4 regions of the Rossellomorea sp. GQ25 genome follow, and region 2 is predicted to be linked to each of the others. Evidence: riboswitches for the same ligand, from Rfam matches in the RefSeq annotation. Region 2 holds a riboswitch; each other region holds the start of a gene.
The links. Region 2 has a riboswitch for thiamine pyrophosphate ahead of thiC (phosphomethylpyrimidine synthase ThiC). Riboswitches for the same ligand answer to the same signal wherever they lie in the genome.

Region 1: linked by a shared signal. The riboswitch ahead of tenA (thiaminase II) and the one ahead of thiC (phosphomethylpyrimidine synthase ThiC) in region 2 are both predicted to bind thiamine pyrophosphate.
Region 3: linked by a shared signal. The riboswitch ahead of AC6CIB_RS17270 (ABC transporter substrate-binding protein) and the one ahead of thiC (phosphomethylpyrimidine synthase ThiC) in region 2 are both predicted to bind thiamine pyrophosphate.
Region 4: linked by a shared signal. The riboswitch ahead of thiT (energy-coupled thiamine transporter ThiT) and the one ahead of thiC (phosphomethylpyrimidine synthase ThiC) in region 2 are both predicted to bind thiamine pyrophosphate.

What each region holds. Positions count from the first base shown of each region.
Region 1 covers NZ_JCAXEQ010000001.1:343,211-352,386, reverse strand. The annotation lists gene thiO (glycine oxidase ThiO) at 1-145, opposite strand, end outside; gene AC6CIB_RS01910 (thiamine phosphate synthase) at 152-769, opposite strand; gene AC6CIB_RS01905 (energy-coupling factor transporter transmembrane component T family protein) at 759-1,562, opposite strand; gene AC6CIB_RS01900 (ABC transporter ATP-binding protein) at 1,559-2,986, opposite strand; gene AC6CIB_RS01895 (ECF transporter S component) at 3,001-3,579, opposite strand; gene tenA (thiaminase II) at 3,572-4,270, opposite strand; TPP riboswitch at 4,388-4,495, opposite strand; gene AC6CIB_RS01885 (response regulator transcription factor) at 4,781-5,380, opposite strand; gene AC6CIB_RS01880 (sensor histidine kinase) at 5,377-6,513, opposite strand; gene AC6CIB_RS01875 (hypothetical protein) at 6,662-6,859, opposite strand; gene AC6CIB_RS01870 (cyanophycinase) at 7,377-9,176, opposite strand, start outside.
Region 2 covers NZ_JCAXEQ010000009.1:7,289-11,821, reverse strand. The annotation lists gene AC6CIB_RS20835 (hypothetical protein) at 1-19, opposite strand, end outside; gene thiC (phosphomethylpyrimidine synthase ThiC) at 1-1,754, opposite strand, end outside; TPP riboswitch at 1,904-2,020, opposite strand; gene AC6CIB_RS20825 (copper homeostasis protein CutC) at 2,097-2,789, opposite strand; gene AC6CIB_RS20820 (ABC transporter substrate-binding protein) at 2,919-3,857, opposite strand; gene AC6CIB_RS20815 (cobalamin adenosyltransferase family protein) at 3,878-4,399, opposite strand.
Region 3 covers NZ_JCAXEQ010000005.1:307,020-316,195, reverse strand. The annotation lists gene AC6CIB_RS17295 (heavy metal translocating P-type ATPase) at 1-246, shown strand, start outside; gene AC6CIB_RS17290 (cation diffusion facilitator family transporter) at 257-1,150, shown strand; gene AC6CIB_RS17285 (Fur-regulated basic protein FbpA) at 1,288-1,473, shown strand; gene AC6CIB_RS17280 (aldo/keto reductase) at 1,530-2,432, opposite strand; gene AC6CIB_RS17275 (phosphotransferase enzyme family protein) at 2,519-3,424, shown strand; TPP riboswitch at 3,502-3,612, shown strand; gene AC6CIB_RS17270 (ABC transporter substrate-binding protein) at 3,773-4,756, shown strand; gene AC6CIB_RS17265 (MTH1187 family thiamine-binding protein) at 4,769-5,062, shown strand; gene AC6CIB_RS17260 (ABC transporter permease) at 5,059-5,820, shown strand; gene AC6CIB_RS17255 (ABC transporter ATP-binding protein) at 5,822-6,559, shown strand; gene AC6CIB_RS17250 (TatD family hydrolase) at 6,552-7,334, shown strand; gene AC6CIB_RS17245 (transcriptional regulator SplA domain-containing protein) at 7,456-7,701, shown strand; gene splB (spore photoproduct lyase) at 7,713-8,741, shown strand; gene AC6CIB_RS17235 (low molecular weight phosphatase family protein) at 8,788-9,176, opposite strand, start outside.
Region 4 covers NZ_JCAXEQ010000002.1:964,529-973,704, forward strand. The annotation lists gene AC6CIB_RS10550 (ABC transporter ATP-binding protein) at 1-169, opposite strand, end outside; gene AC6CIB_RS10555 (mechanosensitive ion channel) at 415-1,983, opposite strand; gene AC6CIB_RS10560 (beta-propeller domain-containing protein) at 2,143-4,332, opposite strand; gene AC6CIB_RS10565 (threonine/serine exporter family protein) at 5,088-5,543, opposite strand; gene AC6CIB_RS10570 (threonine/serine exporter family protein) at 5,591-6,352, opposite strand; gene AC6CIB_RS10575 (DedA family protein) at 6,664-7,254, opposite strand; gene thiT (energy-coupled thiamine transporter ThiT) at 7,404-8,000, opposite strand; TPP riboswitch at 8,072-8,170, opposite strand; gene AC6CIB_RS10585 (hypothetical protein) at 8,254-8,553, opposite strand; gene AC6CIB_RS10590 (thioredoxin family protein) at 8,786-9,112, opposite strand.

The sequences.
Region 1 (9,176 bases), on a different contig from region 2:
TGCCTGCAGCTGCTTTCGATGCTTTTCCTGCCAGCCTATCTTTCTCAATCAGGAGAACTTTCTTTCCTCTTTTGGACATTTGATAAGCAATGGAGCAGCCTATCACCCCTCCACCCACAATCAAAGCGTCATACCGTTTTATCAACCTGCATCACCTCCTATGTAATTGTTTGTAATAAGATCGTGCTGCTTCTAATGGATCCTTTGAAAGCAAAATGCCTGATAATACAGCGATCCCTTTTGCTCCGGTTCCCGTAATCTCACATACACGTTGAGGTGTGACGCCCCCTATGGCAATAGTGGGAATCGGAACGGTTTGAACCACTTTTTCTAAGCTTGCTACACCTATGCCAGGCTTACCTGGCTTCGAAGAGGTAGCATAGATATTTCCATAGAGCAGGTAATCCGTTCCGTTTTCCATTGCCTGTTGTGCTTCTTCCAAGGAATGGACAGAAGCTCCTATTTGTATGGAAGGAAAAGCACTCTTCACTAAGCTGATATCCGCACTTTGATGGCCAAGCTGCACCCCTCTTACGTGCTTCATAAAGGCAATGTCTGCCCTATCATTGACACATAATTTCGTTAATGGGACTCCTGCTGCTACTAATCGATCAATAGCCACAGTCATTTCTTTCCCCGTCCACTGCTTTTCACGAAGGTGGAGCACGTCGAAGTATGGATAAATGGATTTAGAAATTTTCACTAATTCTTCCAATGATTGTTTTCCTGTTGAAATCACATGTAAATGTTTCCTCGTTTCAGTTCCCATAGCGAACATCTCCCGCAGGTAAAATGGGTAGATGGGTAGAAAAATAATAACTGAGCACAATCATGAAGAGAATGCTCCCCAAGAAATATCCATCATATTTCGAAAAGGTTACTCTGTAGTAATAGGTTCGTTGCCTACTTCCTTTAAAACCCTTTGTTTCCATGGCGACGGCAATTCTGTGAGCTCTTCTGATGCTCTGAGCAAGCAGGGGAATGGAATACGATTTCATTTTATGGAATAAGTGCTTTATTCCTTTCTGTTCTTCAACTCCCCTGACTCTCATGGCATTTCGAATCGTGAAGAATTCTTCAACCATAATGGGGATTAATCTGAATCCTGCCATAAAACTATACGCGTACTTAGGTTTTAATCTCAGTTGCTGCATGAGAGAGTAGAAAAGCTTCACCGGTCTCGTTGTAAGAGCAAATATTAGCCCTAAAATAGCGAATACGATGGTACGCAATCCAACATGGACTCCCCGATAAAAACTCTCTTCGGTAATGTGGATCAATCCAAATTTTATCCATGTTGTTTCACCTTTCCCAAATAAAATCATTGATGAAGCTGTAGAGATGAAAACAATGAAAAAGGGTAGAATCATTAAACTGACCGTTCTATATGAATACCCTGAGAACACCCATAACAGGAGAAAAAAGAGTAAGCTCAAATATAGCAACCAGTTAAGATAATGAATAAAAAGCAGGAATACAAAAAGCCCGATCAAGGTCATTAGCTTGAAGCTGGGATTGATTTGATGAAGCCAGGTTTCTCTATGCTCGAGTTCTATATTCATATTGCTTTACTACCTGCAATCCCATTATAGAAATCCTGGGTGAGACGCCCATTTTCAATTACCCATATTCTGGATGCAAAGTGAGTAATGATATTTTCATCATGTGTCACCATCAGAATGGTAGATCCTTCTTTTTGATAGTCTTGAAGCATCTCGAGTAGTGCAAACGTATTTTGGGAATCCTGGCCAAAAGTCGGTTCGTCCAATAATAGAATGTCTTTATTCCTGACAAGGGAAGCTGCGACACTTAATCTGCGTTTTTGCCCCATGGATAAATGATAAGGATGATGATGTTTGTATGGATCAAGCTTGAATCGCTTCAATAATGCATGCACCTTTTCCTCCACTCTTCCTTCATCCATTTTCTTGAGCCGATAGGTATACGCAACTTCATCAAACACACTGTGTGTCACAAACTGAAACTCGGGATTTTGAAAGACAAACGTACACTCCTCTGGAACATTCTTTCCTTTTACCTGTCTTCCATTTATTTCATATTTTCCGGTCGTTTGGATGAATTTCATGAGACTGTGAAGTAATGTTGATTTACCGGCTCCGTTCTTTCCGGTGATTGCAATCCATTCACCTTTAAGGCTGACAGCATTTTGAAGGTGAATCTTCACCTCTTTTTGTACATACCCTTTGAAGCTTTCCAGTTTTATACTCTTTTTTCCAAACGGGGCAACCTTCTCCGGAGGGTGGGAAGAAAGATAATCTTTCCACGCTTCCGGATACCACACTCCTTCTGATTTCAATGTTTCCCTGAAATTTGATAAAATGTGAGCCTTTGGACCATCCGCCACTATCCTTCCGTTAGCATCGAAAAGAATAATGCGATCAATGATCTCCAGTACGTGACTCAGCTTATGCTCAACGATAAGTAACGTTTTATCCTTACATGTCGTTTTCACTGTTTCCCATACAGATTTTGTACTCTCTTCATCCAACATGGCTGTAGGCTCATCCAGAAATAGCGTATGGGGATGGACCGCAAGTGCGGAAGCAATGGCCAATTTTTGCTTCATCCCACCCGAAAGAGTGGAGATTTTGCTATGGGTATTTCCCAGCTTTAAATTCACTTTCTTTAACAGTTCTTTAATTTTCACTGGCATTTCGTCCCTTGGAATTTGGAGGTTCTCTAAAACAAAGGCAATTTCCTCATCAACATAAGGCATACAAAATTGAGCGTCCGGATCTTGAAAGACATACCCGAAAGAATCAGGTCGTTTAATCGAGTCAGCTTTCATCGGTACATCTACCGAGTGGGGTATCACACCAGATAAGACCTGGAGGAGTGTGGATTTTCCACACCCTGATGGACCTAATAGCAATACTTTTTCCCCGTCTTCTATCGAAAGGCTTACGTCTTTAAACATCAAATTCTCTGAACCGGAAAACGTAAGGCGCAGATTCTCAACATGCATCGGCCTTCCCTCCTTTACTGATTCAATGCATCATAATCTTTTTGATCTGCACTTCTGACCAAACTGGTTACCCCCGTTTTCTCCAGAGCCCTAACCAGATAAAAGGCACCAATGCCTGCAATCACGATAGATCCTATTAATCTGGCACCAATGAAAAGTGATAAATTCCACAGAACCAAGTCTCCCATGTACCCTTTAAAGTAGTCCATCAAGATAGATCCAAGTGCTGAGCCCACAGCAGCAGTACAAATGACGATGACATCAAAACGCTTATAGCGGGTGATAAGAAAAATCAACTCTGCAAACAAACCTTGAATCAGACCGAATAGTAATACCTCAAGCCCCCATTCACTTCCCATGAGAAATTCCCCTGAAGACGCTGCAATCTCGGCCAGAAGTGCGACGCCAGGTTTCCGAATGATTAAAAATGCCACGGTTGCCGCCATGAACCACATGCCATAGATCAGTTGGTCAGCATGCAATCCAAATGGCTTTAACAAGTTGTAAACCGGTCCCCAAAGCTTATATATAATTCCAAAACCTATTGAGATGACGACCGTTACTAAAATGTCTGTCAGTTTTAATTTAGACATGTATTCTACCTTCTTTACCTAGTGATGTCTGAAACGGCCACTTCTCCAGTGTGTATGCCATTTCCCAAAATTGTAATTCATAAATGCTGCTCAAAATGAAGTTCTCTTTCATTCTTTCCTTATCCGTTTCGGTCATCGTTTCTGCCAATCCATCCAGTCGATGAATTTGTTCTTCCACTAACTCCCGAAACCATTCTCCACCATAAGCTGCAATCCACTCCTGATAAATACCTTCCTCAGGTGCACATGATTTCAAGCGCTCACCGATTTCATAATACAGCCAGTAGCATGGGAGTATGGCTGCCAGGATATCTGCGAGACCTCCATACTGTGCAGAACGATACATATGTGACGTGTAGGCATATGCAGTAGGTGCCGGTTTGAATTGCTGCTTTTCTTTTTCTGTGATCCCCAAACGATTCGAGAAATTTTCATGAAGTGAAAGCTCTGCTTCATTCGTTCCTACAGCGTGTGTTGCCATTCTGGATGTAGTATGTAAGTCTGTCGCTTTTGCTGCACCAAGTGCCTGCACCTTTGAAAAGTGGGAGAGGTAATAGGCATCCTGCAGAATGTAGTATCTGAAGTTTTCAAGGGGGAGGGTTCCATCTCCGATCCCTTTAACGAAAGGATGGTGAAAACTCGCTTCCCAAATTTCCTTCACTTCGTTTCTTAAGTACGTTGTAAATGACATAATATCTTTCTCCTTTTCCAGACGACCCGAAATGGGCAACAAAAAAAGCCACTTTCATTATGCATACCGCATACAGAAAGTGGCTTGAGATCAGCTTGATAGAATACGATTCTATGTGACCGTCAAACACCACTTCCCTACGCTGGTCTCAACCAGATCAGGTTCAAAGGGTCTTAAAGTCACACTTTAATCTCAGCCTTTTAGAAGGCACCCCTAGTGGATCGTCCTATGAAATTTTGTATTCGTTGTTATCGTACCACGATTCTTTTACTTGTCAACACCAAAAAGAAAACCTTTCATCATTTTTTCATTTGGCCTTTCCATAAAAACCTATCATAGCAAAGGATACCCCCTTTGTAATTTAAATGAAATTCCTTTTAGAATAAAGCACTTGTAAAGCAAAATTAAGTGTCTGTTACAAATCTATAAATATACAAACCATAGATTAAGTAATTACAACACTAAATAAAAGTGGGACGGACCTCCAAGTTGGAGGTCCGTCCCAACACATCATTTAAACCATCCTTTTTCTTTTGATTGAGTGATGGCTTCGATTCGATTTTTAACTTCAAGTTTGTCGAGAATGGTTGAGATATAGTTTCGGACGGTACCCGTTTTGAGGCTGAGTTCATCGGCTATCTCCTTCGTGTTTTTCCCGTCAGCAACCAGCTCCAACACTTCTTTTTCACGGTCTGTAAGGGGGTTCTCTTCACCATACACATCATCCATAAGCTCTGGTGCATAAATTCTTTTACCATCCATCACCAGGCGGATCGAGTTGGCCAGTTCTTCACTTGGACTATCCTTTAACAAATACCCTTTCACCCCGCCTTTTAATGCGCGTTGAAAATAACCGGATCTTGCGAAAGTGGTGAGAATGATCACTTTGCAATCTTTACCCTTTAATTCTTCTGCTGCTTCAAGTCCCGTTTTTTTCGGCATTTCTATATCCATGATACAAATATCCGGCTTCAGCTCGTGGACGAGGGCAATGGCTTCTTCTCCATTGTCGGCTTTCCCTACCACTTCCATATCATCCTCCAAGCTAAGTAACGAGCCTAAGGCACCTAATAGCATTCGTTGGTCTTCTGCAATAACAATTCGAATCATTCCATTCTCTCCCTGTCTGTTTGCTTGATTACTTTCGGCACTCTCATAATCAAAGTGGTCCCATTATCGGAAAAAACGTCTAAGCTTCCATTTACAAATTCTAACCGTTCTCTCATTCCGATTAAACCGCTTCCTTTAGACTGTGTGTAATCTCTCTCGATTCCCATACCATCATCCTTCACTATGATGGTCATCTCTTTATCCGACTCTTCAATGCTGAGTTCACAGTGCGACGCCTTGCTGTGTTTGACAACATTCGTAACGGCTTCTTTTAGGCACATGCTCAAGATATTTTCAAGAAAGAGTGATGCTTGGGGCAGCATGACCTCATCATCCATCACGAAATCAATTTCCGCTGCCTTTAATAGCTGTTTGATCTGGACGATTTCGTCTTTTAGTCGAATACCCCTCATTTGCGAAACCATTGTCCTTACTTCACTTAAAGCGGTTCGCGCCGTTTGCTGAACATCCTTTAATTCGCTTCGGGCCTGCTCTGGATCTTTGTTTACCAATTTTCTGGCCAGGTCACTTTTCAGGCCGATAAGAGAAAGCTTTTGACCCAATGTATCGTGTAGATCACGGGCAATCCTCTGGCGTTCTTCCTGCTTGACCAAGTCTGAAATACGTTTATTAGCATCTTCCAACTGATCTTCGAGCTGCACCTGTTTATTTCGATTATAAATATTAAACGGCAATAGAATGACGCTTATCCAAATGATTAGAATAAAAGGAAATTGAGATAGAAATAATTCATCCTGTATAACAAAATTATAATTGATCGATGCTGTCGTTAACACCAGGTGAATGATATAAAGGGTTAAAAACGCCACCCGATTTTTTATATTCCCATTATAGTAGGCAATGTAAAAAGCAAAATAGATAAAATTAAATTGAATGGTCATGGTGATGGATATCGCGATTAAAATCGATGTCCATAAATAAACCGGCCAATCCTTTGAAATAAAAGCAAATCGTAAAGAAATAAAGAACATGATGGTCAGGGAAATCCCTACAACAATTTCGATCGTAGAGGAGGACTGAAAGATAAAATAAAATGGCAGGATGCTGATGATGCTCCATATGTAAGGGGAAATTCCTGAACCTTTTTGAATATTGATTAACTTTTTCGGCATTTGCACAATAAAATTACCTCTTTTACTTTGTTTTTTTAACTATGTAACCTATAGTATGACATAAATTATACCAATTTTCATACAAACGGTTTAAGAATTTCTCCACCGTATAGACAAGAAAATCATATAAATACTCCATTAAAAAATACTAATATTTCCGATTTTGAATCGCTTTTTGCTTCTGCATGATCTCATAGGATTTATGGATGATATCTGTTAAAACATCACCTTTGTAAACTCTTCCAATTTTCGTGTTTTGCTGATAGTATTCAACGATTTCATCCAATTTCTTGGATGTTTCCTTATCAACCCTTACATTAAGCTGTATTCTTCCTTGATCTGACAAGGTTCGCCCTCCTTTTCTATCTCTTTGTTAGCAACTGCTAGCACTTTGTTATCACTATTATAACAAACGCTATCAATTATATATACCGGCAAATGACCTAAAAAAAAGTTGATTCACTTTGAAAAAGCCCGAGCGTCAATCCGCCCAGGCTTTCCGTTCAATTCTATTTGTTTTCAATCGAGATTTTTACTGGTACGATATCTATCCTCACATTGAGATATGAATAATCATCTTTGTTTCCATCTTTATAACCCCAAAAGCCTTCCGTTTGATCTTCTTTTTTGAAAATCAGTTCGAATCCTTCATCTTTAGAAAAACTAAAGCTCTTTACTTCATCCTGTCCAAAGTTATCAAGAAGGCTATAGCTTAAATAGTTTGCAAGCGAAGGATGCGGCGTTAAGACTCCTGAATGGGGAACAGCTTTATATTCGTAGTATTCAGAGTCTTTTGTTGAAACCTTATGATCACTGATTGTATATTCCTTTGTATTTAAATTTAATTGATCACCTGAGGTAATTCATGATAAATGTACATTTTTATACGTATGAGTTGATTGTGAGAGATCTGACTGACTCAAATCTACTACTGAAACGCCGCCTCTACCTTTTACTTCAATGGTTTTCGCTTCGTTATCCACTATAATCGCCGTATCTTCATCGATACCATAGGCGAATTCATTTTCTTCTCCATGTTCAGCATTGGTTGCAATTAAACGCCCCAATCGTGCTTTTTTATCAAAGTGCTGATCCACGATACCATACGGGAAGAATCCTAATCCCTTCTCAAGATATCCAGGTCCGCCTTCTTGTTGAGACATCCCGTCATACGTATCTGTAAAGCCTTTTGATAGAGTCTCATAGCTTCCACCACCTGCGATCATCACATCGCTCATGATTGCAGCTCCTGCACTTGTACCGCCAATAACGGCTCCATTACGATAGATTTTCCAAATGCTTTCAAGAGCCATTGACTTCGATCCATCTTCGTTTAATAGGGATCGAGTGATATCCGTTTGATCACCTCCTACAAACCAAATGGCATCATACTCTAGAATCCTTTCTGCCAAATCCGGGTTATTCTTATTATCTCCCCACTGGGACTCGTCTTCTCCCGTCCCTTTAAAGTCATGATTGGAAATAGGAAGAATGTCGATTCTTTCTGTCGGAACACCATATGAGGAAAGATCCTCTTTAAATGCTTTTGATGATTTCAAACTGGAACTTGCTGCAGGGATAATCCCTATTTTCCCATTTTCCCCCGTACGATTAATAAATTCCTGGTACACTTCTTCATTGCTGCTCCCTAAAGCTCCCCCGACAATCACCAAACTTCCCTTTGTTTCAGGATCAAAGGAATTCTCAGGCATTTCTAATGTTGATTCCCTAAATTCTTGTGTCAGACGGTCTTTCTCATTAAATCGGACCGATACTGGAGAGACATCCATTTTCACATGCAATAAAGAGTAAGAATCTTTTTGACCATCCTGATAACCCCAATATCCGTTTGTTTCATCTGTCTGTTTGAATCCGAGCTCAAAACCATTACCTTCACTATCATAAAGGTAACTATGTACCTCACTTACTGCTTCATTGTCCACTAGGGAATACGACAGGTATTGGGGAAGTGTTCCATAGGATGATAGAACACCCGTAGCTGGAAGAGGCTTAAAGTTATAATATTCATAGTCTTTGGTTTCAACCTTATCCCCGCTCATCGTAAATTCTTTCGTTTTCGCATTAAGTTCATCACCAGGAGATAGATAACTAAGATCAACGTTCTTTATTTCTTTTCCTGTGGAAGTTGATTGTGCTACATCTATAACCGTGATGTTACTTCTTCCTAATACTGAAATCGTTTGTTTTTCGTTGTTAACCAACATCGCCGTATCTTCATCAATTCCATAGGCGAAGTAATGTTTGTTTGTTTCGTAATGGATGGCTGTAGCTACTAGTCGGCCAAGACGAGATCTTTCATTAAAATGTTGATCCACAATCCCCCATTGGAAGAATCCAAGCCCTTTTTCGATATATACAGGTGCATATTCTTCATCTGGATTGGATACGTCTTCCGTTATGAACTCTTGACGAAGACCTCCTAAACTGTCACCGCCTGTAATCATCACATCACTCATGATGGCTGCTCCGGCGCTTGTCCCACCAAGAACGGCTCCTTCCCGGTAAACATTCCAAATTTCATCTAAAGCTTTCGTGTTTTTCCCATTTTCCTTAACTAATGTGTCTGTGATCTTAAGTTGATCTCCTCCGACAAACCAAATTCCTGTCATCTTCTTGATTTTTTCTGTTATTTCTTTCTTTTG
Region 2 (4,533 bases):
CGATAGATGTTTGATCCATTTTCGACAAACTCCTTCGATTTTTCTATCAGTCCTCTTTCTATATCTTTTTGGGCATCATCAAGATTGGTTGCCTTCATTCCCCTGATATCATGTGAAATTCTCATTGAACAAAACTTCGGTCCACACATTGAACAAAAATGGGCCGTTTTTGCCCCCTCAGCAGGAAGAGTTTCATCATGATACTCTCTTGCACGCTCCGGATCCAGGGATAAATTAAATTGATCATTCCATCTAAATTCAAATCGAGCCTTAGAAACAGCATTATCTCTAACTTGTGCCCCTGGATGCCCTTTCGCTAAATCCGCTGCATGTGCTGCTATTTTATAAGCAATGACACCCTCTCTCACATCATCTTTATTCGGTAATCCCAGATGCTCTTTAGGTGTTACATAGCACAGCATAGCTGTTCCAAACCAGCCGATCATGGCCGCCCCTATGGCAGAAGTGATGTGATCATACCCCGGTGCTATATCGGTCGTTAATGGCCCCAATGTATAAAAAGGGGCTTCATGACAGATTTCCATTTGCTTATCCACATTCTCTTTAATCATATGCATCGGTACATGTCCAGGGCCTTCAATCATCACCTGTACATCATGCTTCCAAGCAATTTTGGTTAGCTCGCCTAATGTTTCAAGCTCTGCAAACTGCGCTTCATCATTCGCATCAGCTATTGACCCGGGCCTTAGACCATCACCTAAGGAAACGGAGATATCATAGGCTTTTAAAATCTTACAAATATCTTCAAAGTGTGAGTAAAGGAAGTTCTCCTTATGATGGGCAAGACACCATTGTGCCATGATTGAACCTCCACGGGATACGATGCCTGTTGTACGAGTAGCTGTTAGATGAATATAACGCAATAATACACCTGCATGAATGGTGAAGTAATCAACCCCCTGCTCCGCCTGTTCGATCAATGTATCCCTGTACACATCCCATGTAAGATTCTCGGCAATCCCGTTTACCTTTTCAAGCGCTTGATAGATCGGTACCGTACCAACAGGGACAGGCGAATTTCGAATCACCCACTCTCTTGTAGTATGAATGTTTTTTCCTGTTGATAAGTCCATTATTGTATCGGCACCCCAACGAGTTGCCCACGTCATTTTCTCCACTTCTTCTTCAACAGAAGATGATACGGCCGAGTTCCCGATATTCGCGTTTATTTTCACATGAAAGTGACGACCGATGATCATCGGTTCACATTCAGGATGATTAATATTAGCCGGAATGATGGCCCTGCCATTTGCTACTTCTTCTCTTACAAATGAAGAATCAACATTTTCCCGGATAGCGATGAATTCCATTTCCGGTGTAATGATTCCTTTTTTTGCATAATGCATTTGAGTCACATTACGACCCGTTTTTGCACGCATTGGGGTACGTCTGATTGTAGGGAACGACTCTACGTTTGCATGAGGATCTTTTCCTTTATAGCCGTTATCTTCCGGTTCGATTTCACGTCCCGGGTAAGCCTCGACATCCTGACGTTCCAGGATCCACTCTGTGCGAACGGAAGGTAACCCTTTATTAATATCGACTTGGTAATGCTCATCTGTATAAGGTCCGCTTGTATCGTATACACGAACCGGTTCATTCTCTTCATCGACCAAGGAAGCATTCGTTCTGCTAAGTTCAATTTCTCTCATCGGAACGTTTATGTCAGGCCTGGACCCTCCTACATACACTTTTTTACTGTTTGTAAATTGCGATTTTAACTCGATTGCCACTTAACTTCTCCTCCTTATGATAGGACCAGGAAGTTACTGCATCGGGCATTCCTCTTTCTCAAAAAAAGGACATGAAGACACAAAAAAGGGTCCTGAATAATCAGAACCCGAAATGTCAAAAAGTAGTAAGCGTCACAAAACACAAAAAAAAACGCTTCGTACTACTTCCCTACGCTGGTATCATCCAGATCAGGTTCAAAGGGTCAAAGAACTTATGCGTTCTCCTCTCAGTCCAAGCAATATATCGGACTCCCCCAGTAGAAATATTGATAGTATGTTGTTACATACTATTTTTACCACAATCCATTCTTTTTTCAAATAGTAGTATAGTAACAAATCAAATTATGATGTGATCACCCGTTTGATTTTCATTACCTTTTCAGGGTCTATTCCTAAGTCATAGCTCCCGTCTTTACGAACACCTGATCCAACATGATATTCCCGTGCATTTAGCTTATTGTGTATTTCTCCTATATTCTCCACGGTTAACCCTGATCCAGGCATGATAATTGGGCCGCCGATCTTTTCTATTTCCCTCATTGTACTAATCACGTCCAATCCCTCGCTCACTTCAGGTTTTCCTCCAGATGTGAGAATTCGATCAACGTTCAATCCTGAATGGAATAATTCTTTGCATAAGTCTAATGGACCGCAAGACACATCGATAGCCCGGTGATAAGTAATTGACTGACCCTTCGCAGTTTGTACGATTTCCTTTAAAGCATGGGAATCAAGTTTCCCTTCCTTGGATAAAGCACCAAAAACGATGCCCGGGGCCCCCATTTCATTTATGGTCCTTACTTGGTCCATCATGACGCGCAATTCTTCGGCATCATACGAGAAAGATTTACTATGTAAACGAATCATAACCTGAACAGGAATCGAAACAGCCTTCAATACATTTTCTATCATACGATATTCAGGAGTTAATCCTCCCTCGTGTATGTCAGATACCAATTCAAGTCGATCTGCTCCGGATGTTTCTGCCACTTTTGCATCTTCCTCATTCAAAACAATGACTTCCAGTTTGCTCATGTTGATTTCTCCTATCGTGATGTTGTTACGTTTACTTTATCATAATGGTCCGAAAATTGTAGAACTTGAGATGAAAAAGACAATGATTCCACATACAAATCACTGTCTTCTCCAATCTAACATCCTACTTTATTCAGAAAACAAGTCCGGATACACCGTTTCAGCCGTTAGCTCAACCGCTTCACCGATACGTGGTCCCGGTCTTGACATAATATCTGAATCCAGGAAATGGACTTGATCATTTTTCACTGCCTTTACATCTTTCCAGCTTTCCCGGGACTTGATTTCAGCTGTCGGCTCGTCGACGTACCCCACTGTAGTTAAAATCATATTAGGATTACGTTTAATGATTTCTTCTTCTCCTACCTTCACCCAGCCTTTTTGGTCTCCAAAGATATTCTCGACCCCGGCCGTTTCCAGTATTTCTTGCTGAAACGTTTCTGCTCCTGCTGTATAGATATCAGGGGAGGGACTGATTTCAAAATATACTTGTTCTTTTTCCTTTAGTGTACTTACTTTTTCTTTCACATCTGAAATCTCTTCCTTGATGCCATCTACCAATTCGTTCCCCTTCTTCTCTACTCCCATTACGGTTGCAATTTGTTTAATATCCCCATAAACATCTTCAAAGGTTTGGGCAGATTGAATAACGAATACCTTTAATCCCGCCTCTTCAAGCTGCTTCACCCCGGCATCATCTCCAGTGGTATATGCAATGACAGCATCTGGCTTTAGTGCAATGACTTCTTCCGCATTGACCGTCATGGAATCCGATACTCTTTTAATCTCTTTCGCTTCTTCAGGATAGTTGTCGAATTCAGTTGCCCCGACTACCTTATCTCCAGCTCCTATTGCAAAAAGAATCTCTGTGTTACTCGGCTGTAAGGAAATAACGGTTTCTGGCACTTTCTCAAAGCTAATCTCTTCTCCCCTGTCATCGGTCACAGAATAAGACTCATTTTTAGACTTGACTTCCTTTGTGGATGTTACTTCTTCCCCATTGCTGCACCCTGCGAAAACAACCAGGATGATTGATAGCAGTAGACTATTTAACCATGATTTTTTCATATTTCATCTTCCCCGCTTCTCTAAATTTTATCTATATACGATTTACTTACAAAAGGAATTTCTTCAATCCCTTCACATTTATTCACATACACGGCCATCACAAACAGGACATTTGCCAGTAAATGAGCGTATTTAAATAAAATGTTCTCCACTTTCATCTCAGTACTGACTTTATGTAAGGCACGGACGGACTTTTTGGCTTCACTGCGGCAAGTATGAAGCGTACATGCCGCTGTACAGCCCTGTGGAAGGACAAAGGTTTGGATGCGTTCCTCGACTTCCAACCTATAACGATCGTACATTTGGCTCAATTTATTCAAGTCCTCTTCCTTGATGGCTGTCATTCCCCGCACCGAGCCATTGAGATGGTACACCATCTCAGCCAAATATAGTAAATCGTCGTGCACTTTCGGTAAGTGCTCCGTCAATGATGACGCGAGTCCGATTTTAGTCGACAGTGAATCGGTCCGAATCTCGAAATCTACGGTTGAAACTGATTCACGCATATAGGGATAACATAAGTAGCGGAAATCCTTTGCCATATGTAAGTTCCTCCTTTCTGAATGATGTTCGTGAAGCACCTATCGTATTTCCCGGGAGGTTAATTAAACACAAAAAAACCACCCAAGAATATTGGCCGGCAGTTGTCATCCATATGAAATAAGAGATGCTAAAA
Region 3 (9,176 bases), on a different contig from region 2:
ACGGCAGATATCGCGTTAATGAACGATGACCTTAAAAAACTGCCATATATCATCCGCTTAAGTCGAAAAACGCTTACCATCATCAAACAGAATATCTCGTTTGCGATTGGGATCAAGCTTCTTGCTTTATTACTTGTCATCCCAGGTTGGCTTACGTTATGGATCGCGATTTTTGCCGATATGGGAGCAACATTACTCGTAACATTGAATGGTCTCAGGTTATTAAGAGTCAGAGAACGAAAGTGAGGGATGTGATGTGGGTCACCACCATAGTCATGGACACAATCAGAATAAGAAAGTGTTACTTATCAGTTTTCTATTTATCTTTACCTTTATGATCGTGGAAGTCATAGGTGGAATCTTCACGAATAGTCTTGCTCTTCTTTCTGATGCAGGACACATGCTTAGTGATGCAGCCGCTTTAGGTCTTAGTTTGGCAGCCTTTTACATTGGTGAGAAGTCGTCGGATAAAGGGAAGACATATGGGTACAAGCGATTTGAAATACTAGCGGCGTTTATTAATGGAATCACGCTGATTCTCGTTTCCCTTTATATTTTCTGGGAGGCTTACCGTCGATTTGTTGATACACCTGTGGTTTCTCCAAGTATGATGATCATTGCCATTATTGGTTTGGTGGTAAATTTGATCGTCGCATGGATTTTAATGAGAGGGGATACGGAGCATAATTTGAATGTCCGCAGTGCGTTTCTGCATGTGCTCGGTGATATGCTGGGGTCTGTAGGTGCCATCATAGCCGGACTCTTGATCTATTTCTTTAATTGGAACCTTGCAGATCCGATTGCATCTGTTATTGTGGCGATTCTTATCGTGATATCCGGATGGAGGGTCACGAAGGATTCTATACACATCTTGATGGAAGGCTCACCAGCGAACATGGATACCGACAAAGTGAAAAAAGGTATGGCCGATGTCACGGGAGTCATTGAAGTTCATGATCTTCATGTGTGGTGTATCACTTCGGAATTCACAGCCCTGAGCTGTCATGTGGTGGTGGGAAAAGAAGTGGATCGAGATGCGATTTTATTAAAGTTATCCGAAATTCTTGAAGAGGAATTTGATATTCATCATTCTACCATTCAAGTGGAGGGGAGAAGTGTCACTGAGGGTCATCATCACGTTTGTACGTGACAGCTGTCATTTAGAATGAGAACGAAGTCTGTATCATTGTAATGATGTACATTTTCTACCTCCTATTCTTTCCAATGTGTAAGAGGATGTTTAGTCCACTCTTTAATTGGGGTATATCCACAACTGGAGGGATGAACATGTTACATCAAGAAAATAAATCACAGCAACAAAAGACACCCGAATTTAAAAAAGACTTCTATATTCAACAATTATTAAGGATTGGCGTATATAAATATTTTGGGAAGCAGCTATATGAGCTCTCAATGAATGAATTACAAGATGTTTATCTGGAATATTATGTTGGTGGAGATATAGCTCAATAAAAAAAGACGATCCTTTACATGAATAGGATCGTCTTTTTTGGTTGTAAACCTTACACTTAAGGAACATCACGCCCCATAGAAGTTTGCAGGATTTCAAACCATTGATCGTGATTTAATGTAATGGAAAGAGAGTTGATTGCATGTTGAATGCGTTCTTTTTTACCTGAACCGACGATAGGCATAATGTTTACGGGGTGATTAAGAAGCCATGCATATAGAACTTCATCAATTCCCTTTGCGCCTGTTTCTTCTTGGACCTTCTTCAATATATGTTGAAGACGAACGGCTTTCTCATCTTCTCCTCTGAAAATCGCCCCGCCTGCGAGTGGCGACCAGGCCATCGGCGCGACACGCTTCTCCTGGCAAAGGTTTAACGTACCGTCTTCAAAATTTTCTAAGTTGTATGCAGATAATTCGATTTGATTTGTGATCAATGGAAACGGTAAGTAGGATTGAAGCATATTCCATTGATGAACTTTAAAGTTGGATACCCCGAAATGCCGGACCTTTCCTTCCTCTTTCAATTGAGTGAAGGCTTCTGCCACTTCTTCTCCATTCATAAATGGATCTGGTCTGTGAATCAATAATAAATCGATGTAATCCGTTTTCAGGTTCTGCAGGGAGTTATCAACTGATGCTAAAATATGCTTTTTACTAGTGTTGTAATGATGTGTTTTATGTTCAGGACGATTGTCAGAAGGCAGGACAATACCGCATTTTGTCACAATCTCCATTTTCTCACGTAAGGATGGCTGAAGGATGAGAGCCTCACCAAATAACGTTTCACATGTATACGAGCCATAAATATCTGCATGATCAAAAGTCGTGATTCCGTTTTCAATATTGTGCTGGATTAAAGAAAGAGTGTCTTCCTTTGATTGATTCCAGTCTGCAAGTCTCCATAACCCATGAATGATTCTTGAGAATGATAAGTCTTCCGTCATTTGTATTCTTTGCATCTATGCAACCTCTTTTCATATGGTATGTAGACATTCTTTCATAGTCATACTAAACGTATATTACTATGTTTGGAAAGGAATTAAAAATGATTGAACCTCTTCATGATCTATTATTGAACTGGAAGGTTTCGCCTTCCTGCATAGAGACCGTGGGCAATCATCCGAATGTTTATAAGGTGAAGAGTCGGGAGAAAACATATTATCTAAAAAAGAGATTGAACTCTTCAGTGGAGAAGCGAATAGAAGAGCAGCTCTTAACTTCTTTTTTACTGGAAAACGGGCTTCCTGTTGAAAAGCCACTGTTAACATTCTCGCATCAGCCATATGTACAACAACATCAAGTTTTCTACTCCCTGTATCAAGCTCTGGAAGGAAAACCAGTACAAGTCTATTCCTTAACTTCTTTGAAAAAGGTGGGAACATACCTCTCTCAACTCCATGGCAGACTAGACCAATACGTCTGTAAATACGAGGTAGAGGAATGGAAAGTTGAAACACATTTGAGAGAGTGGATAGGCGGACAGGATTCTACAATGATAGAAAGGTGGGGAAAAGGGTTTCTAGGCAGACTAAATGAATGGTCTTTCTCCTATAGCAAATTGACCCATCAACTCGTACATAGCGACTGTCACCCGCGTAATATCCTTATGAATGAAGAAAGGGTGACAGGAGTCATAGATTTCGAGAGGATACGAAAAGCACCCCGCATAGCAGATGTCTGTTACTTTCTTGCAGGGATGCTCAAAGATCAGGTCAAGCAGGGGGAGGATGAGCAATTTGAATGTATCCATGCCTTTATGGGGGGCTATCAGTCCGATGGTACTTTAACTCAGGAAGAAAAGGAACTGATGCCATTCTTAGTTATTATCTTTCTTCTTCAATACACCTTTTTTTACAATCAAAAAGGATATTCACACGTTGTATCTACATACATTCCGTTCATTAACAGATTGGTAAATTCCGGTGTTTATGAGCAGGCCTTTCAAATGTAAATCTATTTAAGAGGAAATGCTTGAATATCCACCTTTTCTGTGGCAAAGTAGGGAAGAAGATAACGTTTAATTTCATAGTACAAGTGTAGGGGGACCGGTGTGGCCGGTTGAGATTGTATCCTGACAGATACTGACCCTTTGAACCTGAACTGGCTGATACCAGCGTAGGAAACATTCTCTTAAACATTACATAATCATGTTTAACGATGCGTCCCTCGCTGAAGCTAGGGACGCTTTTTTGTTGTTATGTCCTAATGTTCTAAGGTGTTATACATTCATTCTCTCTACTAAGTGAAGAATAGAGAATAAACGTTACAACTACATACAAGGATTTGAGGAGGAATCATGATGAAAAAATGGATTTATATCATCTGTTCTGTATTTCTTTTAACTGCTTGCAGTGGTGGAGGAAATACATCGGAACAGAAAGATGGTCTTAAAAAGGTTACGGTTGTACTGGACTGGACACCGAATACCAATCACACTGGTTTATACGTTGCGAAAGAAAAAGGATACTTTAAAGAGCAGGGGCTGGATGTTGATATCATCTTACCTGGTGAGGCTGGTGCAGATCAACTCGTTGCCTCGGGTAAAGCTGAGTTCGGAGTAGGATACCAGGAAAGTGTAACACAAGCAAGGGTACAGGACGTACCACTCGTATCTATCGCTGCGGTCATACAGCATAATACATCCGGGTTTGCCTCACCTAAGGATAAGGGTATAACGACTCCAAAGGATTTTGAAGGGAAAAGTTATGGAGGATGGGGGTCACCTGTAGAACAAGCCGTCATGACGTCGATTATGAAACAAGAAAACGCAGATGTAGAGAAAGTGAATTTTGTAAACATGGGAGATACAGATTTCTTTACTGCCGTGAAACGGGATGTTGACTTTGCGTGGATCTACTATGGATGGACAGGTATTGAAGCAGAGCTTCGCGGTGAGGATTTGAATATGATGTACGTAAAGGATTACTCTGAGAAACTGGATTATTACACTCCTGTCTTGACGACGAATGAAAAGATGATTGAAAAAGACCCTGAAACGGTTAAAGCATTTTTAACTGCTTCTTCAAAAGGCTATCAGTTTGCAATCGATAATCCGGAAGAGGCCGGTGAAATCCTTTTAGATGCAGCTCCGGATCTTGATAAAGAATTAGTCATGAAGAGTCAGGAATGGCTGGCTCCTAAATACAAAGATGACGCTGACAGATGGGGAGAGCAGAAGCTGGAGGTTTGGGAAAACTATGCTTCCTGGATGTACGATAACGACTTATTAGATAAAGAACTGGACAGTAAAAAAGCATTCACAAACGAATTCTTACCAAAATAAGAGGTGAACAAAATGGGGAACGCACTCGTGAGCATACAAATTATTCCAAAGACAAAAAATGGTGAAAGTGTTATACCATACGTGGATGAAGCCATCCGGATCATTGATAAATCAGGTGTCCGTTATGAAGTCCATCCATTAGAAACGACAATGGAAGGAAATCTATCTGACTTATTTAAGGTGATTGAACAAATGAATGAACGAATGATTGAAATGGGCAGCTCAAATGTCATTTCTCAAATCAAGGTATTATATCAGCCTGTCGGGATTGAAATGAATCAATTAACGGAGAAGTATAAAGGATGAAAGCATGGATATCGAAAGGATGGAGACCCTTCTTGGTCCTCATCCTTTTATTCATCATTTGGGAATTCACCATTAGAGTATTTGAGGTGCCGGCATGGCTAATGCCTTCACCTTCAGAAATATGGGCGGAAGGAGTCGCCTCATGGACCACGTTTACAGGACATCTTGCTTCGACAACTCTCCTCACGATCGGAGGATTTGTAATTGGATGTACGATTGGAATCGTGACAGCAGTAGGTCTGCACCTTCTTCCTAAAGTAAGAGAAGCGATATATCCACTTATGATTTTGTCTCAAAATATTCCGATTATCGTCTTGGCTCCTTTACTTGTTATCTGGTTTGGATTTGGACTATTGCCGAAAATCATTGTCATTACCTTGATCTGCTTTTTTCCGGTAGCGGTCTCGGCATTGGATGGATTCAGGCAGACGAACGCTGAGTACATCCTTTACATGAAAATGTCGGGAGCCACAAAAGGTCAAATTTTTCGAAAAGTTGAATGGCCGCATGCACTTCCTTCCATCTTCTCAGGGTTGAAAATTTCAGCTACCTATAGTGTGATGGGTGCGGTGATTTCAGAATGGTTAGGTGCCCAGAAAGGGATCGGTGTCTATATGACACTTGCCTCGTCTTCCTTCAGGACAGACAGGGTATTTGTAGCCATCTTTATGATTATGCTGCTCAGCCTGGTTTTCTTTGGCCTCATTTTGTTATTAGAAAAAATCATGATTAAGTGGAACCGAAAGGAGGACAGGTAGCATGACGACTTTATCCATACAAAATATGTCTAAATACTTTGATGGGGAGCTGATCCTAGATGAGCTTTCCATTCATGTTGAAGAAGGCGAGTTTGTGTCGATACTTGGTCCTTCCGGAAGCGGGAAAAGCACGCTATTTCATGTGATCGGTGGATTATTCACACCCGATTCAGGAGATATACGATTAGATGGAAAATCGATAAATGGTCAAAGAGGGACCATCAGTTATATGCCGCAAAGTCCGTCCCTCCTGCCATGGAGAACCGTGATTGAGAATGTGATGCTGGGCCAGGAGTTACATGGGAAGAGGGATAGGGATAAAGCATTGAGCATGATTGAACGGGCGGGCTTAAAGGGGTATGAGAATGCGTATCCAGATGATTTATCGGGAGGGATGAAGCAGCGGGTGGCGTTTATTCGTGCCCTTGTCAGTCCTCAATCTTTTTTATGTCTGGATGAGCCCTTTTCTGCCCTGGATGAATTCACACGATTGGACATGCAGAAATGGCTCCTTTCTATTTGGGAGGAGGATTTGAGTTCCGTTCTATTTGTGACTCATAATATCGACGAAGCCCTGTTCCTGTCAGACCGCATCATTGTATTATCGACTCGGCCTGCCAGGGTGCAGAAGGAGTTCAAAGTACCATTTCCCCGTCCCCGCGACAAAGAGATTCTCTTAACGGAGGAGTTTCTGAAATGGAAAACGAGCATTTTTGAGGAGCTTTCTCAATATGTGTAAACCATCCTTGGTTGATGCACATATTCACTTGGATTTATACGAAGGATATGAGCGTGATAAGATTCTGCAGGAACTTGAACTGTATTCTGTAGAAGCGCTCATATCTGTATCGTTCCACCTTCAATCGTCCAGGACAAATATAGAACTCTCAAGAAGAGATGCAAGGATCAAACCGGCTGCAGGATTCCATCCGGAGCAGGAACTGCCTCCAGAAAGAGAAGTTGAGGAGCTTCTATCATTAATTGAGCTGCATCAACAGGAAATAGTGGCGATTGGAGAAGTAGGATTGCCTTATTATAAAATGAAAGAACATCCTGTAATTGAAGTGGAGCCTTATATCGATCTCTTGGAACGGTTTATGATCGAATCAAAAAGGATTAACAAACCGATTATCCTTCATGCGGTGTATGAGCATGCACCCATCGTTTGTGACCTGTTAGAAAAGCACTCCATAGCAAAAGCACACTTTCATTGGTTTAAAGGAGATGTAGAGACCATTGAAAGAATGAAGGAAAATGGCTATTCCATCTCCATTACTCCTGATGTTCTTTATGAGAAGGAAATACAAGAGCTTGTTAAGAAGTACCCAATCGAGAGACTTATGGTGGAAACAGATGGTCCTTGGCGTTTTGAAGGCTTCTTCCAGGGAAGGATGACCCATCCAGGAATCATGCATCGGTCCATTGAAAAAATCGCCGAAATAAAACGCATCAAAGAAGCAGAAGTATATAAACAACTGTTTAAGAATACAACTGAATTTTATGGGATTTCCTAAATCAGGCTTCTCTTGCATCAATTGTGCAGGAGAAGTTTTTTATAAACATCTTTTACCATCATATTTATCAGGAAGATAACAAAAAATGATAGTACTGACGTTTAGGAAAAAGGTGAAAAGAATGGAACTGAATGATCAATATATGCCCTATCAAGCCGGCGATGTCGTATATGTGATTTATCGAAATCCACATACACAAAGTGTAGCCAACGTGCAGGAGGCAGCCGTAGTACATGATCCGGAAAATCCGAACGAACTGGCATTATTTTTATATGAAACCCATTATCCGTTAACACATGAAATAGCGGTTTATTCTTCAGAAGCTGAAGCAGAGCAAGCCTATACTCAATCATTTGGAGACCTGTAGGAGGATGAATCATGGTTAAACCGTTCATGCCGCAATTGGTCTACTTTGAACCGAATGCATTGGAATATCCGTTGGGAAAAGAGCTCAAAGAAAAGTTTGAAAAAATGGATGTGGAAATCCGGTATACAACATCACATAACCAGGTTCGTAATTTGCCAGGGGACAACCATTTCCAGAAATACCGGATTGCGAAATCCACATTAGTAGTCGGAGTGAGAAAAACGTTGAAGTTTGATACATCCAAACCGTCTGCTGAATATGCCATCCCATTTGCAACAGGGTGCATGGGGCACTGTCACTATTGCTATCTGCAAACAACGATGGGGAGTAAACCGTATATACGAACGTATGTCAATGTGAATGAAATATTTGAGTCGGCAGACAAGTATATTGCACAAAGAGCTCCTGAATTCACGCGCTTTGAAGCTGCTTGTACGTCGGATATCGTAGGGATTGATCATCTCACCCATACCTTAAAACGAGCCATCGAGCATTTTGGCGAATCCGAGTATGGCAAGCTTCGTTTTGTGACGAAATTCCATCACGTCGACCATCTGCTTGATGCAAAGCATAATGGGAAAACGAGGTTCCGATTCAGCATCAATGCCGATTATGTGATTAAGAATTTTGAGCCTGGTACGTCTCCTTTAGATAAGCGCCTCGAGGCAGCGGAGAAGGTAGCGAGAGCAGGATATCCATTAGGATTCATTGTGGCACCTATCTATATCCATGAAGGATGGCAGGAAGGGTATAAGCAAATGTTTGAACACTTGGAAGCTCACCTGCCGGAAGAAGCGAAAAAGGATTTAACCTTTGAATTCATTCAACATCGTTTCACAAAACCGGCTAAAAGAGTCATTGAGAAAAATTATCCGATGACAAAGCTTGAACTTAATGAGGAAGAACGGCGATATAAATGGGGTAAATACGGGATTGGCAAGTATATCTATCAGAAGGATGAAGAGCAGGAAATGAAAGATCATCTGTATGCCTACATGGAAAAACATTTTCCAAAAGCGAAGCTGGAGTATTTCACATAGAAAAAAGGGACTGATTACAATACAATGTTAGTTGTAATCAGTCTTCTTAGTGTAGGTGTGGTAGAAGATTTTCCAAATCTTTCACTCGCATGGCAATTTCATCACAAATTTCTTGATAGTGTACCCATTCTTCAATAAGTGTCGTAGAACGCTTCCTTGGATTAGGCAAATTCCAATAGATGACTTTATCTTCTAATTCAGATGGAATCTCTATCTTATCATCATATTCTGTATCCTGAATCGCAACAATAACCGAAGCATTACCAAGTTCATTCATCTCAATGCTTGTTAGTGGGAATGTACTAATATCAATACATAACTCTTTCATTGCTAAAACGCTGAATTCAGCACGACTCTCTGCAACCCATCCGGCACTTTTGAATGACCAATCTGACACATCGAGCTTCTCGGCCCACCCTTCAGCTATCAAGCTGC
Region 4 (9,176 bases), on a different contig from region 2:
CTTCATTCATAATTCCTTCATCAATAATCCGTGCCATAAACAGCGGATTTAATAGTTCTACAGCAAGCTCTACCAGCATTAAACTCCAGGCAACCGCCATGGCAACACGGTAAGGCTTTAAAAAACGTATGACCTTCAAATGAACACCCCTCCGACAAAAAGCTTCCATTATCTACATATGTATCATCATATCGTTTTTTTATGCCGTGTGGTAGTTGGAAGTGTTATTGCGGAAGCTGCTCGAACAGAGGTGACAAGCAAATGGCGAACTACCTGAAAGGGGCTCTTTGCCTTTGTCTTTTGACCTCGAGCTTCGAACCGCTGAAGCTGAAGGTCCTTCTCATCAAATTTATCTAATCTGTTTCCTAACAAAAAACCACACGATCTAAAAGGACCGTGTGGTTTTTTTTACGCTTATTGATTGAAAGGAGGTGTATCCGTTCCGCCATTATTAGGCCTGTTCTTCTCTTCTTCAATTTTCCGATCCAGTTTAGAAAGATATTTTTGCGCAAAGTCCTTTCCACCTAGACCAAAGGCCAAACCGAAGGCTAGTGCCAATCCACCCAGAATCAGCATGAAGGCAATATTGACGATGGAATCCGCCACTTTTAATTGATCCAAGGCCATAAAGAAACTTAGGGCAATGATTGCATATTTCGTGATGGTCGAAAGTACTTGGAAGTGATCACTCAATACGTTGGATATGATGCTCTTCACTAAGTTACCTAAGTATAAACCTGCCCCAAGAATGACGATGGCTGCTAATACATGTGGTAAATACGCAAGGACGCCTGTTGCCAGAGCGACCAGGAATTCCAATCGCACAATTTCCAGGGCTTCTACTACAAAGAGGAAAACAATGATCATTTGAACGACTCTACCTACGAGTCCTGATAGATTCATATAAGTTGAGCCAGTTGGTTCATACGGATTGTTATTAGTATTTATTCGTCCTATACCCATATTACGTAATAGAGAATTGAATCCTACCCGGTTCAATAAACGCGCAATCATGGCTCCAGCCCATTTACCAACCCAGATTCCCGCAAGAATGAGTAGAATAGCAATCGCTATATTTGGAAGCATCACAAGGGCCTGATTGAGCATGTTAATCGCCGGTTCTGAAATCCCACGAATGTCCAGCTGATCTAATGCAGAAATCGTAACCGGAATCATAATGAGGACGAATACAATGGTACCAATGACCGATGAAACCGTTGTTCCTTGAAAGAGCTTGCTAATGCCGAATCGTTCAGCGACTCTCTCCGTTCCAATCGCTTGTAAAAAGTTCGTGACGATATCCCGGACGATTTTGGCTACAAACCAGCCAACCAGGAGAATGATAGCTGCGGCAAACAGTTTAGGAATAAACCCTAAGAAGTTTTGCAACATTTCCGTGAAAGGTTCTGACACTCCTGTGATATTAAGAGCCGCTAACACTCCCGGTAAGAAAATGAGCAGTACGAGATAGAACACAATCCTGGCAGCCGTATAGACATAGCGATGTACATCGTTCTCATCTTTCGCTAATTTAGATCTTACCAGCGTACTTTTAACTGAAGGTTTCGTACCCAGTTTCTCTATCAATACCTTCAGTACAGAAGCAACTATCCATGCAAATAATAGAATAAGTGCTGCTTTTAATACGTTTGGAATCGCTGCTGCCATCGTACTCAACATACCGACTAAAGGAGAAGCAATGAAGTTCAAGTCAAGCATATTGAAGAAGGCAATAAACACGAACACAAGCAGAATAAAGTACACAATTTTACTAATGACTTTCTCCGATGTCCATTTCCGTTCTCCGTTCCTGCTGCCAAAATAAAGGTTGTCATCGATCTTCACCCGTTTTAAAATTCCGTAAACGGCTTTTTCAACAGCCTTTGCAATGATCCACCCGATTAATAACACTAATAGAGCCAATAACAGATCAGGAAGCTTCCCTAAGTACCCATACCATTCTTGCGTTATATCATTGTTCATTCGATGTTCTCCCTTCAATTATGGAAATTGTATAATGCTAATAATTATCTACCCAAAGATTTTTTTTCAAAACCTGACAAAAAAAGATAGTCTAAATGATTCATCAGGGAGTCTTAAGTAATAGAAAACCCTTAAGGCAAAGCGCCTTAAGGGTTTTCATCATGGGAAATCAATCGCGTTTTCTATTTTAAAATCGTCTAAAGAGTAAGCAGTCACTCTCTTATGTGATACTGTGTAAAGCTGATTATCAATATATAGGAGCCTTTGAATCTGGTCTTCCCACTGTTCGTAATATTCTTTGTTTTTGTTTTCTTCCTCTGTGAGCTGAGACTTTAAAACAATTCCTTTTTCAGGTGTGATTTCATAAAGGAGGGCACCTTGATAGTCAAACTCCAGTTCATGCCGGCTTCCTTCTTTTTCATGATAAACAGAAATGGGAAAACCATATAGATTTCTTGAAGGTTCATGAAGCAATGCTTTGTGATCTTCCAACAAATAAGAGTGAGTACCCGTCCCCCCTATTATTTCAGTGTCCGTTTCCTTTGGATGCTGAAAGTCTGTAATATCAAACAATGAAATCTTCATTCCGTTTCTAACAACTCTGGGTTCCTCATTGGTTACTTTGTTATCATCCACCACTTTCGTATCAAAACCAAACCCGATGAGGTGATGTTCGTCAATGGGGTGGAGATAGGTGCTGAAACCAGGAATCTTCAACTCCCCTAAAACCTTTGGAGCTTTCGGATCTGCCGTATCGATGACAAAAAGGGGATCGACTTGTTTAAAGGTGACCATATATGCCTTATTTCCCATAAACCTGACAGAATAGATCTGTTCTCCCCGGGCTAAGTCCGTTACTTCTCCAACATTCTTCATGTTTTCATCTAAAATATAGAGAGCATTGGAAGAAGGTGAATCACTGTTCCATACCTCCCCTTTCGTCGTTGCAATCCGAAAGTGGCCATCATGTTCATCCATGGAAAATTGATTTAACGCCCTTCCTTCTACATTCCCTGATGAAGAATACGCAATGTTCCCATCACGGACGGAAAATTTATAAATCTCCGTATTTGAAGAGGTCCAACCGTTCATACCATCTTCATTGTATTTTTCTACAGCCACATAAAGATTGTTTTTAGACATATACACTTTATCACCGCTTCCGAGATAGGATTGAATGTTTAGAGAAGCTTTGGGATCCTCCATATTCATTCCTGTCAATAAGGTATAGTTAGGGGACTGGGACTGCGGAAAATACTTAATATCTTGTATTGAAAGTGGTGTCGTTTCATCACCTGTCAAACTATCTTTCACCCGGGGTCTCAGATCAGGGTTTTTCCCCTGTTCAAGCATCCAGTAGTTTGGATACAAATTCGAAATTAAATATACAGTGGAATCAATCTTCCTGGACGTTAAATATTGACCTTCAAGCTCTACCTTTCTGAGGAGAGATGGTTTTGATTTATCGGAGATATCATACAGAAGCGCAACAGTCGTTCCGTCTACAGGCATAGTGGAAGCAAATGATTCTTGTTTACCCTCTTGAAAATGGGCAGTCCCCCAGTTGTTGCCGATGACGAGCAACTTATCTTTCTGTAAAAATAGATGATGAGGCTGCATACTTTCTTTATAGCTGGTAGAAGATACTACTTTCATTTCCTTCACAGGATTTGCCTTAGTAATCAGCAGCCTACGGTCGGTTAATTGGTAAATATAGCTTCCATCGGTCTTCACTATATCCCCTTCGTCAACTCCTTGAACCTGATTATTCGTTTCAGAAAAATGGGATCCCGATTGAGACGACTCCCCAGCCGCACTATCTTCCGATGACTTGGACTCCATATTTCCTTCTCTTCCGAAAAGAGAAAACTCCGTATCTTCCCTATTACTCTTTAAGATTTGTTTAAAATAGTTCGTTAGCTCTTCCTTGGATTGAATACTGGGTAGTTTAGAGGTTACAGAAAAGGGTAATTCTGTGTCTCCGTCATAAGAAAAACCCCATTTGGTTTTCACTTTCGGAGAAATATGAAGTGTATAATGGTGGGGGTCAGAAGGATACCCTCCTGGCGGTGCTTGAATTTGCAGGGTCTTTCGATTTTCATTCAACTTGAGGGAAACATTGATCCTCTCTCCATTGGTGTCTTCTACATAAATGTTCTGGGGCGTCACCGTTTCCTTATTTAGTGCCGTTGAAAATTGCAGATTCCAGGAGTTATTCTCCATCACGAGAAGATTCCCATCCATCTTCCCCTCGGCCATCACAACAGGTCTTTGACTATACGCAAACGTTCCAAGTGCCATCAGCAGCGCAATACCAGCAATAATGAGCAAATACGATTTCTTACTCATGTATGACCCTCCTCTATTTCTTATTTGTTGATTAGACGTTCTGGAGGGGTAAATGTTACATGGGTCATATGGTGGAAGTTGTGGTATGAAAGAGTAATTTTTGGAGGGGACTGGAATTTTATCGACTGTTTAAAAAAGGCTCTTTTCGCAAAGTTTGTGGCTATGTTAGAGAAGAAAGTAGTAGTTGATTTCCGCTACAGGATGCTCGCTTTCCGCGGGGCTGGCGGTGAACCTCTTCGGCACGCCTCCGGGGTCTCACCTGTCCAACTACGGGGCTTAGGGGCTCGAGGTCATAAGCCAAGTCTGCCAAAAAGGCAAAAAGCGCCTTTTCAGCAGACTCGACTTATGCTTGTCGCCCCTGTGCAAAGCCCCTCCGCTTTTCGTACTGTCCCGCTTCTCCCGCAGGAGTCGAGCACCTGCAGCGAGAATCAACTTTCTGAGCATGTTTCTTTAAATAAATAAAAACCAAAACTTTTAGAAATTGTTTTTTGACACTTTCTAGATCTGTCACGAAAAATCTCTTAAAGATGGTGAGGGGAACTGGGTAGACTCCGGCGGATTTTGGTCGTGGCGAGAACCCGTTAGGCTAAGCTGAGGAGGCTCGGCCGAACGCTAGTTGCAAGCGAAGAAATCCCCTTCACCATAAGCACATACTGATTGACAGAGCTCAAGCAGACCTTATGTTAAAAACAACAATCTTTACGAAAAGAGTCTTAAAAAAAGAAATAGACCCCACAAAAGTAAGGTCCATCCCTCTATCTCATTCTTCTTGCGCTTGCGTTCAGTCGTGCGTTTCGGATGACTTGGTTGATGACTTCTGAGAAGATAAGTCCAATGGCGATGGAGCCTGAGATCATGAAGGCTTTTGCTGCCAGGTTGATGGCGGCATTGTAATCGTTTTGAACGAAGTTTCTCATGGCATCGTATGCAAGTCCTCCAGGTACAAGGGGTATAATGCCGGCTACAGAGAAGATGATGACCGGGGTTCTATACATTTTCGCAAATATCTGACTGATTACAGCCACGACAAAAGATGCAAGTAACGTCGCAAGAACCACATCGGCGTCGTTTAAACTCATTAGTATGTAAATGATCCAGCCTAACATTCCAACAATTCCACATTTGAAAAGGGACTGCTTTGGAGCGTTGAAAATTATACCGAATGCAGCAGCGGAGATGAAGCTGGTCACTAATTGTTCGATTATGAGCATTCCCTTTTCACCTCAATCTTTTTTTCCTAATACTAAACAAAGTCACCCTACGTCAAAGTGAAAACTACGGCAATACCCGTCCCGATGGCAAACGCCGTTAAAAAAGCTTCTGCTCCCTTCGATAGACCCGACACCAAATGTCCTGCCATTAAATCCCGCACGGCATTTGTGATAAGGAGCCCAGGAACCAGGGGCATCACTGATCCAATAATAATCTTATCCAACTCCTGTCCGACTCCAAGCTGGACGAATCCATAGGAAAGCATTCCAATAATAAAGGAAGCAAGAAACTCAGCAAAGAATTTGATGGGAACGAGGCGATGAAAATAAATCAGACTCGTAAACCCGACTCCTCCCGTGATCAGTGCCGGAATGAAGTCCTTCCACACTCCCTGGAACATGATGAGAAAACATCCACTGGCAATCGAAGCGGCCAATACTTGAATCACAAAGGAGTATGATAGATTAGATTGATCCAGTTTTTCCAGGGCATTGTATGCTTCCTCAACGGTGAGGTGCCCCTTACTGATTTGCCTTGAAATACTATTCACGAGGGTTACTTTTTCAAGATCAGTCGATCGCTCGTTAATTCGAATCAACTTCGTTTTCGTTGGTTCAGACGTTTCAATCGAGAAGATGATCCCGGTAGGCGTCACATAACTGTGAGATTCTGAAATCCCATAAGAAGCGGCGATGCGCATCATCGTATCCTCGACGCGATACGTCTCTGCACCACTTTGCAACATGATCTTACCCGCCAGCAAGCTGACCTCCATAATGTCATATCTTCTTATCATTTTTGCTTCCATACGATCTCTCCACACGTGCTATTTTTTGAATAGGTCTAGTTTATAGGAAAGAAGGGGTGTAATCAATGAGGAACGGGATGATTTTACGTAGATTTAATCTGTGTAGAGGGTTTTTGGGTTGAATTAGTGGGTAATCTTTCGGGAAAATGTACCTTTCCCCCAAAAATGAATATTGAATGCCGACCAAGTGAGCTGGTGAGGGATTTATGAGCTGGTTCCGGCTGTTTATGAGCCGGTTTCAGGATTTATGAGCCACTTTTAAAGGATTATGAGCAACTTGTCGAAAAATCTAGACTCCGAATCTTTACTAATCATCCTCCTATGCCCTTCTCTCTCTTCCTTTTGAAAAGAGTGTACAAAACAGTTACCAGCACAAACCCTGTCAGAACCAACATTTGATATTCTTCTACCACCCCCAGGATCACTTCTTTATCACCCTCATAAAACTTGCCAATACTTAAGAAAAAAAAGGTAGACGGAGCGATCCCTAGCATAGTAAGGAGGGAATACACTTTCAGATTCATTTTTGCCATGCCTGCCATGAAGGGAATGACATTTCCTAAGTGAAGGGGGCTTGCGATTGCTACGCTCCAGATTCCGTAGCGGTTGAACTTTTCCTGAGCTTCTTTGAGCTTCTTCCGTTTTTCAGGTTTCAACCTTGCCTCCAGCTTCGCACCTAATTTTAAACTGATAAAATAAGGAATATAGCTCCCCACTGTATAAAGAAAGCTTCCTATTAGAGAAATGACTCCTATCTCCATCCACGTTAATTCTAAAATAAATCCCATTGTTACGATAAAAAAAGTGCCTACAAAAGGGAAAGCACTTCCTTCAATAAATAGAGAAAGCAATACACCCCATATTCCCCACTCAGCCGCTATATTTGACATAATTTCTTCCATCAAGGTCACTCCTATATGAACGAATATCTTAAGTATAAAAAAATCGCCAACATGCAAACAGAAGCCGTAGAAGTAAATGTTTCTAGGACCTGGGGAGTATTTTCACATAAAAAAGACCAGCCTCTTTGTAGGGGCGGGTCCAGATAACTTTATGATGCCTTTCGGCTGCTTTCTTGTGGAGATATCCTAACTCTGATCAACCTTGGCGCTGTGTTGAGTAAGATCAGCAGAGCGATTGTACAGAGAAGAGCTGAGCCCAGCATGGTGATTCCGTTTGCTACTAATGAAAAAAGTAGTGGCGACATGCTTTTCGGCGCATATTCTGCGAAGAAGACAAAGCCTGCGATAAAGTGCCAAAAATATCGAGCCAGACTGCCTAAAAAAGTAGCAGCCACTATCCACATTACCGCTTTAGATCGATGGTTACTTCTTAATGAGGCTTGGATCTTACCGGAAAAGATTCCGGCAAGACCAATAAAGGCAAAGGCGATGAAATATTCAACTACCATCTGCACAGGAGTTGCAATCCAAGCATCACCCAAGGCAATCTGCAATAGCCCCCATACAAATCCAGCCAGTATCCCAGCCTTCCATCCTCTTCGATAGGACAATAGAAAAATAGGAACCATTGCTATCGAAATGGAGATACTGGGTGATAGCTTAATAGACGGAAGCATATCAAGGATAACGGCGAATGCCGCCATCAATGAGGCTTCAAGTAAAATGACAAGACGTATATTTTTCATGAAAAATCCCCCTAGGGTTGATGAAACGAAACCATAAGGGGGCTGAATGTAAAAAGCAAAATAAGCAAGATGCCGCTTATTTTCCACATCCCTACGCTAGTACTAACTAACAGGTTCATAGGGTCAGAACAGATTGTTCACTCTCAGCTTTCGCTCCCCTTGTGGTAACGTTTATAAAGTTGTTATATTTTATTATACATGAAGAATGAAATTATGAAAGATAGATAGGTTCACTCTTTGATTTCGCTCTTGTTTAAGGTGACTCATTAAGAGGGTCATGAAGTATGATGACGGGCATTGACTTAGGGGTAACCATGAATCCATAGACTTTTCCGTCCTTGTCCTTATACGCTACAGAATAATCTCCAAACTGGGGTGAAAATTCGACGTTCTGGTATTCGAGATCCAGATCTTGATACTTTAGGCTCACATACAGGTTGGTGGCGATTCTTGCTGTCAGGTGTTGTACACTAGAAATCCGGTTGGCTACTATTATGAGGATGATTGCTAAACCCAGTAACATGACTTTCTTTGTTCCAGACAATCTGATCATTCATCAAGCCCCCTTTAATTTCTTCACAACTACTATACTCCTATACTTTCTATTATATACCTATTCACTGAACCATGACAAAAGAGCCACTTTTTTTAGCAGCTCTTTTTTTATTGCTATAGAACTTCAAATAAAAACGGCTCTCGATTTTAAATTTCCACAGTATTAAACAACCGTTTAACCCTTTCAACCTTGTCAGATCAACAAATTCCAATCTTAATCAAACGTTTGTTTAGTGGTCTAACATCTTCACCAGACGAGTCATTTGGCTATGTAATTCCTCGATTGGAACGAAGCGTGCCTTCCTGAACATTTCTTTTCCATATACAAAAACGATGACGACCGGCACAGTGAAGATGGAGAACTCACCAGCTATTTCCGGTATTTTTTCTGCATCGGCATGGATGGACATAACATCTTGAAACTCTTCTAGTAACCCTTTCACCTGTGGCAAGAGAGCGTGACAAACAGAACAGTTGGGTCTGGATATGTATAGTAACACCAGCTTTTCTGCAGCAAGTGTAGCATTGATGGTTTCTAAAGAATGAACTTCTTCCATATCTTGAGATCTCCCTTCTCTGATTTCACATTAATAATAGGTATACCCACATCTCCAAAGGTTT